2 regions of the Bradyrhizobium sp. USDA 4503 genome follow, and region 2 is predicted to be linked to the other one. Evidence: predicted binding sites of a transcription regulator. Region 2 holds the regulator's gene; the other holds the start of a gene.
What was found. Region 2 encodes PhoB, which activates phosphate uptake and scavenging genes when phosphate is short. Its sites were predicted from a motif close to TGTCATNNANCTGTCAT; they were not measured.
Positions count from the first base shown of each region.

Region 1: a site for PhoB is predicted at 3,176-3,192, ahead of phnC (phosphonate ABC transporter ATP-binding protein). Genes of this name have one in related genera too.

Region 1 covers NZ_JBSRXS010000001.1:3,921,959-3,928,008, forward strand. Annotated here, with positions in the region: gene phnE (phosphonate ABC transporter, permease protein PhnE) at 1-257, opposite strand, end outside; gene phnE (phosphonate ABC transporter, permease protein PhnE) at 254-1,138, opposite strand; gene phnD (phosphonate ABC transporter substrate-binding protein) at 1,222-2,154, opposite strand; gene phnC (phosphonate ABC transporter ATP-binding protein) at 2,234-3,049, opposite strand; partial or broken gene ACVMIH_RS19065 (chloramphenicol acetyltransferase) at 3,261-3,922, shown strand; gene ACVMIH_RS19070 (alpha-D-ribose 1-methylphosphonate 5-triphosphate diphosphatase) at 3,919-5,091, shown strand; gene ACVMIH_RS19075 (DUF1045 domain-containing protein) at 5,101-5,790, shown strand; gene hemC (hydroxymethylbilane synthase) at 5,797-6,050, opposite strand, start outside.
Region 2 covers NZ_JBSRXS010000001.1:4,967,028-4,973,077, forward strand. Annotated here, with positions in the region: gene ACVMIH_RS23935 (acetylornithine transaminase) at 1-295, opposite strand, end outside; gene ACVMIH_RS23940 (GcrA family cell cycle regulator) at 783-1,295, shown strand; gene phoB (phosphate regulon transcriptional regulator PhoB) at 1,536-2,246, opposite strand; gene phoU (phosphate signaling complex protein PhoU) at 2,392-3,108, opposite strand; gene pstB (phosphate ABC transporter ATP-binding protein PstB) at 3,215-4,033, opposite strand; gene pstA (phosphate ABC transporter permease PstA) at 4,030-4,875, opposite strand; gene pstC (phosphate ABC transporter permease subunit PstC) at 4,880-5,869, opposite strand.

The DNA.
Region 1 (6,050 bases), 1.0 Mb from region 2:
CCGAGCGCCTGCATGTAGAGCGGGAACGACGAGCCCGGATTCGGCGGGAGCATCAGCATCGTGATCCAGCCGAGCTGGCCGAGGCCCGCGATCAGCCTGGACGGCGAGAAATCGAGATCGACCAGTCCGAACACGAAGATCGCGAGCGCCGCCACGATCATGGCCGGCATCGCCAGCCGTGCCGATGTGGGACGTTCGAAGACGTCGGGGTACTTCGCGCGCAGTTCCGCGGTGTCCGGCCTCGGCATCTGGCTCATCGACGGGTCTCCTTGCCGAACAGCCGGCCGCGCAGCCAGCCGGTCGAGATATCGATGATGAAGACGGTGACGATGATGGTGATGAGGATGGCGCTGACGTCGGAATAGTAGAACTTGCGGATCGCGACCACCAGCTCCTGGCCGATGCCGCCGGCGCCGACGAAGCCCATCACCGACGCCTCGCGGACGTTGATCTCGAAGCGCAGCAGCGCATAGCTGGCATAGCCGGCCGAGACCTGCGGCAGCACGGCAAAGCGCATGCAGGACAGCCAGCTCGCGCCGGTGGAGCGGATGCCCTCGACCGGCTTCATGTCGGCATTCTCGACGATCTCGGCGAACAGCTTGCCGAGCGCCCCGGTGGTGTGGATCGCGATCGCCAGCACGCCGGCCATCGGCCCGAGGCCGAACGCGATCACGAAGATCAGCGCGAACACGATGCCGGGGACGGTGCGGGCGAATTCCAGCAGGCGGCGGATCGTGAAACGTACCCACGGGCCCGGCGACGTATTCTGGGCCGCGAAGAAATTGAGCGCGAAGGCGAGCACGGCACCCGTCAGCGTGCCGACATAGCTGATCAGGATCGTCTCGCCGAGCATCTTCAGCCACTTATGCCAACCCCAGAACCATTCGGCGGGATCGGTCCAGACCCGCGCGCCGGAATCCAGCGTCAGGATGCGATCGAAATAGCTGACGAAATTGCCGAAATAGGTGAACAGCGTGCGCAGGTTCACTTCCGCGCCGAACGCCGCGATCACCAGCACCGCACAGAATGCCGCCGTTGCCAGCGCGGCCTTCAACCGCTTGCGTGCGACGGACTTGCGGTAGGCGTCCCCCAGCGTCGCCAGTTGCTGCGCTGGAAGAATGGATACGGCGGTCGCCATCGACGCGTGCCAATCCGGTTCGGAGTTGAGTGGAGAGAAAGGGCCGGGCTATACGCCCGACCCTCGTGACGTCAGGCGTGCGATCAGCTCGCCTTCTTTCGCAAACCGTCGACGAACTTGATCAGCTCGATGGTGCCGTCCCAATCCTTGGTGGTGGCGGGATGGAAGCCCTTCTTCTGACCGTCGGACAGACGGTCGAAGGCGGCCTTGTCCTTGGTCGGGGCGTCGAAGAAGGCCTTTGCGATCGCGGCCTTCAGGTCCTCCGGAAGATCGGTGTTGTACGCATAGGGGCCGTTGATGATCAGCGCCGACTTGTGGATGATGCGGAAATCATCCTTCTTCATCGCCGAGCCGTCGGCATTCTTCAGCATGCCCTTGGTCAGCATCTGGGCGAGCGTGGAATCGTCCTCGTTGGTCCACTGGTTGGCGGCCACATCAACGGTTCCCTGCGACAGCGCCAGGACGGCGTTCTCGTGGCTGCCGGTGAACACGACCTTGCCGAAAAAGCCTTCGGCGTTCGCGATGCCCATCTTGTTCAGTTCGAAGCGCGGCACGTTGTTGCCGGACGTCGAGTTCGGATCGACCAGGCCGAGATTCTTGCCCTTCAGGTCCTCGACGGTCTTGTACGGGCTCGACGCCTTGACGAAGAACACCGAGTAATAGCCGGTCGAACCGTCGGCGTTCATATCGTTGGCGAACGCGTCGGTCTTGACGCCGGTCAAGCGCGCGCGAGAGAACGAGGCCGAGCCGTAGCTGGCGATCTGGATGTTGCCGGCGCGCTGGCCTTCGATGACGGCCGCGTAGTCGTTGGCGATGCGCAGTGTGACCTTCACGCCGAGTTCCTTCGACAGATACGCCACGAACGGCGTCCAGCGCTCGGTGACGCCGGAGGCGTTCTCGGCCGGCACCACCGCGAAGGTGAGCTCCGGATACTTTGCCTTCCAGTCCTGCGCGGAGGCCGAACCGGCAAATGCCAGCGCAGCGGCGCCAGCCAGAATGATGCGACGAGTGAACATGACTACCCCTCTTTTGTTGTAGTTGCACCTGTTGGCCGGGCAAAATGCCCGGCCTCCCAGATTGAAAAATGCGCGACGCTCAGGCCGCGGCTGCGGTGCCGAGTGCCGGCGCAGTTGCATCGTCGGGCGCGGGCAGCGGTGCTGCGCCGATGACGTCATTGGCCTCGAGGTCATAGAGCTCGCGGGCGATATGGTCGGTGAGCGCCGCGGGGGCGCCATCGAACACCACGCGACCTGCGGCCATGCCGACCAGGCGGTCGCAATAGGTCCGCGCCAGGTCGAGCGAGTGCAGATTGCAAAGCACTGTGATGCCGAAATGCTTGTTGATGCGCAGCAGCGCGTCCATCACGATCTTGGTGTTGCGCGGATCGAGCGAGGCGATCGGCTCGTCGGCGAGAATGATGTCGGGCTCCTGCACCAGCGCGCGGGCGATCGCGACGCGTTGCTGCTGGCCGCCGGAGAGCTGGTCGGCGCGCTGTGCCGCCAGCTGGGCGATGTCGAATTGCTCGAGCGCCGACAGTGCGAGCGCCCTGTCCTGCTCCGGCCAGACCTGCGCCAGCGAGCGCCATGACGGAATTTGGGCCAGTCGGCCCATCAGCACGTTGGTCAGCACATCAAGGCGGCCGACCAGATTGAACTGCTGGAAGATCATCGCCGAGCGCGCGCGCCACCGCCGCAGTTCCTTGCCGCGCAACGCGGTGACGTCGGTGCCCTCGAACAGGATACGGCCGGAGGTCGGATCGGCGAGACAGTTGATCATCCGCAGCAGCGTCGACTTGCCGGCGCCGGAGCGGCCGATCACGCCGACAAAGCTGCCCGGCGCGATCGAAAAGGACGCGTTGTCGACTGCGGCTTTCGTGCCGAAACGGCACGTCAAACCTTCCACCACCAGCATGTAATGCTCCAACCGCGCCTCGTTGGGCCATCGCTATCCCCGGCGTTTTACAGTTATGTGACGACAGCGCTGCGGTGCGGCGATCGTCCACACCCCTCCCTTGTCGCTCCCTTGCCGTCATCGCAACGTCATGATGTTGTCATCAAGCATCCCGATGACGAGCGCGCATCCCCCGGAAGCCCAAGATTCTTGAAGATTTGCGGAGGCCCTGATGGCCGGAAAAACACTCTCGGTTGTGCCGACCGTCGACCCGACCGCGTCGGTCCGTGAGAGCAAGCTCGGCAAATATACCGAGGTCGGCGCGCGCACGATCCTGCTTGAAGTGAGCATGGATGACTATTCCTACGTCGTGAACGACAGCCAGATCACCTACACCTCGATCGGCAAGTTCTGCTCGAAGCGATGACCCGCATCAACCCCGGCAACCACCCGATGCATCGCGCGACTCAGGCGCATTTCACCTACCGCGCCAGCGCGTATTTCCCCGGAGAGAGCGACGACACCGACTTCTTCAACTGGCGACGTGCGCATCACGTGCATATCGGCCATGACGTCTGGATCGGTCATGGTGCGATCCTGTTACCAGGACGGAACGTCGGAACCGGCGCCGTCGTCGCCGCCGGCGCGATCGTGACCAAGGACGTTCCCGGCTACACCATCGTGGCCGGTAATCCGGCGCGGCCGGTGAAGCGGCGCTTCTCCGAGACGATCGCCGACCGCCTCGCCGCGCTCGCATGGTGGGACTGGGATCACGAGACGCTCCGCCGCGTCCTGCCCGACTTTCGCAAGCTCGCGGTCGAGGAATTCCTCGACAAGCATGAGGCCAAGGCCGTATCCCAATCACAAGCCAAACAACGGAGCGCCGCATCGTGACGGACATTTTCATCGAGGGCGGGCGCACGCTGGTTGACGGCGCCTTGGTCGAGACCTCGCTGCGGACCGCTGGTCGCGACATCGGCGCGCTCGACGCCGAGCAGGGTCGCGCCGCGCTTCACATCGATGCTAGTGGCCTCCTGGTGCTGCCCGGCATCATCGACCTGCATGGCGATGCGTTCGAGCGGCAGATGATGCCGCGCCCCGGCGTCGACTTCCCGACCGACGTGGCGCTGATCGACAGCGACCGGCAGGCGATCGCCAACGGCATCACCACCGTGTTCCACGGCACGACCTGGTCGTGGGAGCCCGGCCTGCGCAGCGCGGAGAATGCGCGCAAGCTGCTCGATGCGATCGAGGCGCTGCGGCCGCACCTCGCCGCCGACACCCGCTTCCACCTGCGCCACGAGACCCACAATCTCGAGGCCGAGGCCGAGATCATTCAATGGCTCAGTGAAGGCCGCATCGACCTGTTCGCCTTCAACGACCACAGCAACGTCAAGCCGAAGAAGCGCAACCAGCTGGCCGAGCGCACCGGGCTCTCCGTCGAGGCCGTCAACGACATGCTCGACCGGATCGTGGCGCGTCGCCCCGAGGTGCCGGCCTCGATAGCGCGACTGGCCGCTGCCGCGCGCGCGGCCGATATCCGCATGCTCTCGCACGACGACAACAGCCCGGCGATGCGCCAGGAGTTTCGCGCGCTCGGCGCCACGATCGCCGAATTCCCTGTCAACGAGGAGACCGCGCGCGACGCCGCCGCGGCGGGCGATTTCATCGTGTTCGGCGCGCCCAATGTGGTGCGCGGCGGCAGCCATACCGGCTGGACCAAGGCATCCGACATGATCGCACAGGGCCTCTGCTCGGTGCTGGCGTCGGACTATTACTATCCGGCGCAGCTGCTCGCGGCGTTCCGCCTCGCCGACGACGGCATCCTGCCGCTCGCCAGGGCCTGGGACCTGATCTCGTCGGCGGCGGCCCGCGCGGCCGGGCTCGCCGATCGCGGCGTGCTCGCCGCGGGCCGCCGTGCCGACATCATCGTCGTCGACGACAAGGTGCCGCTGCGGCCGCGCATCGTCGCCGTGATAGCGGCCGGACGGCTGGTGCACCTGGCGGACGCGAGCTGCCTCGTTCATTCGCTCGCGCCGCGCAAGACGGTTGCGGCGGCGTAGCCCAGTCCCATGGCCAGCACTCCGCGCTACGCGATCTATTATGCGCCGTCACCCGACAGCGTCCTGCACCGCTTCGGTTCGACACTGCTCGGTTACGATGCGGTGTCGGGCGACGACCTGCCGTTTCCCGAAGGCGTCACGCCGGACTGGCGCGAGATCACCGAAGATCCGCGCAAGTATGGATTCCACGCCACGCTGAAAGCGCCCACCGCGCTCGCCGACGGTCGAAGCGAGGCCGAGCTTCTCGATGCCTGTGCCGCCTTCGCCGGCCGCGCGCGGCGCATTCCGGTGATCGAACCGGTGGTCGATGCGATCAGCGGCTTCATCGCGGTGATCCCGGCCAGCCGCTCGGATGATCTGCAGCAGCTTGCCGCCGATTGCGTCACCGAATTCGACGCGTTCCGCGCGCCGCTGACGCCGGAAGATCGCGCGCGCCGCAGGCCAGAGAAACTCACCGCGCGGCAGTGCGACTATCTCGACCGCTGGGGCTATCCCTACGTCATGGAGGAGTTCCGCTTCCACATGACGCTGACAGGGCGGCTGAGCGACGAGCGGCGCGGCCCGATCGTGGCGCAGCTGCGCTCACGGTTCGCGGCGATCGACCTCGCGCGGCTCGCAATCGACCGCATCGCGCTGTTCAAGCAGACCGACAGCGCATCGCGCTTCCGCATCATCGGCAGCTGGCCGTTGCGGGCGTAGCGCGCGCTATTCCTCCGCCCGGGTGCGGGCGATGATCTCGGCGGCGCCCTTCTCCAGCAGCTCCATGCCCACGGCGCGGCCGAGTTCGCGCGGCCGGTCCGCGGGTCCGCGCCGCGTCACCTCGATGAAGCCGGCGCCGGCCTCGTCGAGCACGGAGGCGCGCAGCGTCATCTCGGCTCCCGCGAGCGTGGCGTGGCCCGCGATCGGCGAATTGCAATGACCGTTGAGCACCCACAGCACCTCGCGCTCGGCCTCGGCCG
Region 2 (6,050 bases):
AATTGCAGAAGAACACGAAGTCGGCAAAGCTCTGCTCGCACAGCCGCGCGGCAAGCACCTCGCCGTCCGGGCTCTTGAACAGGTTCGACATGTGCCAGAGCTTGGTCGCCTGTTCCTGCAGCGCCTTGACGAGATGCGGATGCGCGTGCCCGAGCGCGTTGACCGCGACGCCCGAGGTGAAATCGAGATAGCGGTCGCCGTTGGTTGCGATCAGCCAGGCGCCCTCACCGCGCTCGAAACCGAGATCGACCCTGGCGAAGACGGGGAGCAGATGCGACGTGGCAGCGTTGGTCATGACGATCACTGGCGGTTTTTAAGCCGACAATTGCCGCGCGCCTTGACGCCAGCGCAGCAACGGCCAGCTTCGGAAAACAAAACGGCCGCCTTTGCGGGCGGCACGTGGCGGGCATTCTATGCTGCGGTCGGTAAGTGTCAATCGCCACGAAGTGGCCTTCCTGCAATGCGAAACGAGCGCAATCCGGAGCATTCCGGTGCGGTGGAAAAGCCTCATCGCGATGCTTAACTGTGTGGGAACATGTGGACGCACGACCGCGGACTCTTGCGCCAGAGTCACGCCATATTGTAGCGTTTGGCCTGTCGGGTACGACATCTCGTGCGGCGGTACTGGACCCTCTAAGTAGCCTTTGTGTCTCGCGTAAACGTTCGGGCGCAACACCGTGCCCGGCGAGGGCTAAGGGATTCTGGCCGCAGGGATATTTGTCCAGATTGGCTCGCAGCGCCGCTCCAATGATTGGCCGGCGCTACGCGAAGGGAAGAATGCGATGACTGTATTGACCTGGTCCGACGATCGCGTCGAGCAGCTGAAGAAGCTCTGGGAGTCCGGCCTGTCGGCCAGCCAGATCGCGGCGGAACTTGGCAATGTGACGCGAAACGCCGTGATCGGCAAAGTGCATCGGCTCGGCCTCTCCGGCCGCGCCAAGGCACCCTCCACGGCCGCGCCGCGGCAGCGCAAGGCCCGCCCCGCCCAGCACATGATGCGGGTGGCGCGCCCGGTCTCGCGCGGCAACACCGCGCTGGCGCACGCCTTCGAGGCCGAGATGGAGCCCGATCCGATCTCCTACGACAATGTGGTGCCGATGAGCCAGCGGCTGTCGCTGCTCGAGCTCAACGAGGCCACCTGTCACTGGCCGGTCGGCGATCCCTCGAGCCCGGAATTCTTCTTCTGCGGCGGCAAAGCGCTCGGCGGCCTGCCCTATTGCGCGCATCACTCGCGCGTCGCCTACCAGCCCGCCGCCGATCGCCGCCGGCCGTCGGCGAAACCGCAGATCAAGTGAGCACTCGGGAAAACGACGGAAGACCTCAAAGACAAATCCCCGCGAAAGCGGGGATTTTTTTGTGTGACCCAGCCCGGCTATATCACCAGCGTCGTCCCGGCGCAGGCCGGGACCCATAACCACGAATGGGTGTTGTTAGAAAGCCGTCTGGCCGCGTGCCGATTGCGCTGGCCGCGGCGTATGGGTCCCGGCTTTCGCCGGGACGACGCCGTGTTGCGGTTTATGAATGCCGCATGGCCGTTACGGCTGCGGCTCGGCCTTGGCAAAGCGGTCGTCGAGCGCGTAGCCGGCGCCGCGCACAGTGCGGATCGGATCCTGCTCGCGGCCCGGATTGAGCAGCTTGCGCAGGCGGCCGATATGCACGTCGACGGTGCGCTCATCGATGTAGATGTCGCGGCCCCAGACGCTGTCGAGCAATTGCTCGCGGCTGAACACGCGGCCGGGATGCTCGAGGAAGAATTCGAGCAGGCGATACTCGGTCGGCCCGAGATCGATCGGACGGCCCGAGCGCGCCACGCGGCGCTTCTCGCGGTCGAGCTCGATGTCGCCGTAGGTCAGCACGGTCGCAAGCCGCTCCGGGCTGGCGCGGCGCAACAGGCCCTTCACCCGCGCCAGCAGCTCCGGCACCGAGAACGGCTTGACGATGTAATCGTCGGCGCCGGTGGCAAGCCCGCGCACGCGCTCGCTTTCCTCGCCGCGCGCGGTCAGCATGATGATCGGAAGCTGCTTGGTCTCGGGCCGCGCCCGCAGGCGGCGGCACAGTTCGATGCCGGACAGGCCCGGCAGCATCCAGTCCAGCACCACGAGGTCGGGAACGCGCTCCTTCAGCCTTGTATCCGCATCGTCGCCGCGCCCCACCGTCTCGACATCGTAGCCTTCCGCATCGAGATTGTAGCGCAACAGCGTCGTCAGCGCTTCCTCGTCTTCGACTACCAGAATGCGTGCGCTCATCGGTTTAAGTTCTTTCTCTGTGGTGATCCGTTGCCCAGACGCAAACCGAAACGCTTACTTCCTTGAGCATAGTCCCCGCGGAAACGATTTGTCGCGAGGATCGTCCAGTTTCGCTCTTGCCGGTTCCGTGCTTGCCGATCATGCCTCAGTTGCCCGGCACCGTGGTGGCAAAAGTGGTCATGTCGCCCTTCGGGCGCTTGTCGGTGATCTGCTGGCCCTCGATCATGTAGAACACGGTCTCGGCGATATTGGTGGCGTGATCGCCGATCCGCTCGATGTTCTTGGCGCAGAACATCAGATGGATGCAGAACGAGATGTTGCGCGGATCTTCCATCATGTAGGTGAGCAGTTCGCGGAACAGCGAGGTGCAGATCGCATCGACCTCCTCGTCGCCCTTCCAGACGTTCATCGCCGCCGGCAGGTCGTGCGCGGCATAGGCGTCGAGCACCGACTTGACCTGCGACAGCACGAGGTCGGTCATGTGCTCGAGGCCGCGGATCAACTTCAGCGGCTGGAAATCGCTCTCCAGCGCCGCGACGCGCTTGCCCATGTTCTTGGCGAGGTCGCCGATCCGCTCGAGATCGGTGGCGACGCGCATCGCGCTGACGATCTCACGCAGGTCGATCGCCATCGGCTGGCGGCGCGCGATCGTCAGCACCGCGCGCTCTTCGATGTTGCGCTGCAGATTGTCGATCTCGATGTCGGCGGCGACCACGCGCTTGCCGAGCGCGACGTCGCGACGGATCAGCGCGTCGACCGACTCGGTAATCATTCGTTCGACCAGGCCGCCCATCTCGGCGACCAGGCGGGTCAACTCCTGCAGGTCGCTGTCGAATGCCTTGGCGGTATGTTCAGAAGCCATCGCTTGTCTCCCTCAACCATGATCCCGGGGATCATGGCTTCGTGTCCTGAATTTTAGCATGACCTGATCGGAAAACCGGTTTCCACTTTTCCGGATCATGCGCCGGTCAACCGAACCGGCCGGTGATGTAGTCCTGGGTGCGCCGATCGCCCGGTGAGGTGAAGATCTTGTTGGTGTCGTCGAACTCGATCAGCTCGCCGAGATACATGAAGGCGGTCTTGTCGGAGACGCGCGCCGCCTGCTGCATGTTGTGGGTGACGATCGCGATCGTGTAGTCCTCGGAGAGTTCCTGGATCAGCTCCTCGACCTTGGCGGTCGAGATCGGGTCGAGCGCCGAGCACGGCTCGTCGAACAGGATCACCTCGGGGCGCACCGCCACGGTGCGCGCGATGCACAGGCGCTGCTGCTGGCCACCGGAGAGCGACAGGCCGGAGGCGTTCAGCTTGTCCTTGACCTCGTTCCACAGCGCGCCGCCGCGCAGCGCCTTCTCGACCCGGTCGTCCATCTCGGACTTCGAGATCTTCTCATAGAGGCGGATGCCGAAGGCGATGTTCTCGTAGATCGTCATCGGGAACGGCGTCGGCTTCTGGAACACCATGCCGACCCGCGCGCGCAGCAAGTTGAGGTCGAGCTTGGGGTCGAGAATGTTGGTCTGGTCCAGCATCAGCTGGCCGACCGCGCGCTGACCCGGATACAGGTCGTACATCCGGTTGAAAATGCGCAGCAGGGTCGACTTGCCGCAGCCGGACGGGCCGATGAACGCCGTGACGCGGTTGGTGCCGAGCGTCAGGTTGATGTTCTTCAGCGCGTGGTGCTCGCCGTAATAGAAGTTGAGGTTGCGCACCGTGACTTTCGGCGGCGCTTCCGGCAGCGGAACCTGGGGAATGTGGCCTGCGGCAGTCGTGGAGACGGAAAGCTCGGTCATTTTGCGGCCCTTTCGGCACCAAGGATACGCGCGCCGATATTCAACGCGAGCACGGTGAATGTGATGAGCAGCGCGCCGCTCCACGCCAGCTCTTTCCAGTAGGCGTAGGGGCTCTGCACGAAGTTGTTGATGGTCACTGGCAGGTTGGCCATCGTCTTGGTCAGATCCAGGCTGAAGAACTGGTTCGACAGCGCGGTGAACAGCAGCGGCGCGGTCTCGCCGGCGACGCGGGCGGTCGCCAGCAGCACACCGGTGATCAGACCCGATCGCGCGGCACGATAAGCGATCCGCTTGATCACCAGCGAACGCGGCAGGCCGAGCGCGGAGGCGGCCTCGCGCAGCGGATTGGGCACCAAGAGCAGCATGTCCTCGGTGGTGCGCAGCACGACTGGGATCACGATCACCGCGAGCGCAAGGCTGCCTGCGATCGCCGAGAAGCCGCGCATCGGCACCACCACCGCACCATAGATGAACAGGCCGATGATGATCGAGGGCGCGCTGAGCAGGATGTCGTTGATGAAGCGGATCACCGAGGTCAGCTTGTCGTGCTTGCCGTATTCGGCGAGGTAGGTGCCGGCGAACAGGCCAAGCGGCGCGCCGATGCCGACGCCGATCACGGTCATGATGACCGAGCCGACGATGGCGTTGAGCAAGCCGCCTTCGGTCGAGCCGGGCGGCGGCGTGTTCTGGGTGAACAGCTGCACGCTGAGGCCGGCAAGGCCGTTATAGAGCAGCGTGATCAGGATCAGCGCCAGCCAGGTAACGCCGAACAGCGCAGCGCCGACACAGAGTGCGCGGATGACGATGTCGCTGCGGCGGCGGGATTTGTAGATCGGGTTCATGGCGTTACTTCCCCGCCTTCTTTTCAAGCCGCATCAGCATCAGCCGCGCGCCGGCGAGCACGAAGAAGGTCAGCACGAACAACAGCAGGCCGAGCAGGATCAGGCCGGACTGGTGCAGGCCGTCGCTCTCGGCGAATTCGCTGGCGATCGCCGCCGAGATCGTGGTGCCCGGCGCGAAGATCGACGACGAGATCCGGAACGAGTTGCCGATGATGAAGGTCACCGCCATGGTCTCGCCGAGGGCGCGGCCGAGCGCCAGCATGATGCCGCCGATCACGCCGACGCGGGTGTAGGGGATCACGACGCTGCGAACGACTTCCCAAGTAGTGCAGCCCATGCCGTAGGCGGCCTCCTTCAGCACCGGCGGCACGGTCTTGAACACGTCGACCGAGATCGCGGTGATGAAGGGCAGCACCATGATCGCAAGGATCAGCGCAGCGTTGAACAGGCTGAGATAGGACGGCGGGCCGGCGAACACCGCGCCCAGCACCGGGACGCCCTCGAAGATCCGGATCATGAAGGGCTGGAAGGTGTTGGCCAGGAACGGGCCGAGCACGAAGAAGCCCCACATGCCGTAGATGATCGAGGGGATGCCGGCGAGCAGCTCGATCGCGATGCCGATCGGGCGGCGCAGCATTTGCGGGCAGAGCTCGGTGAGGAACACGGCGATGCCGATGCCGACCGGAATGGCAATCAGCATCGCGATGACCGAGGTGATCAGCGTGCCGTAGATCGGGCCGAGCGCGCCGAGCACCGGTGGATCGGCCGAGGGCGCCCAGCGCTGCGTCCAGAGGAAGGCGAAGCCGTATTCCTTCATCGCCGGCCAGGCGCCGACGATCAGCGACAGGATGATGCCGCCGAGGATCAACAGAACCGAAATCGCCGAGATACGGGTGATCCAATAGAAGGTGAGGTCACCGAGCTTGAAGGCGCTGAGGGCCTTGGCGCGATCGTAAGGTCCCGCGGCTTCCATCACATCGCTCTGAACAGCCATGTCTGCCACGCCAATCCCCTCTTTAGTATGCAAAAGCCACGCAAACCGCTACGCCCCGAAGCGATCTTCACTGACGCATTTGGCCGGGCGTCGTCGTTCCAGCCACGCCCCTTGAGGCGCGAACCCGGCCTCGATCGCGCGCTTATTGCCGCGGTGATGGAGACCGGGTCTTGGTCGCTCA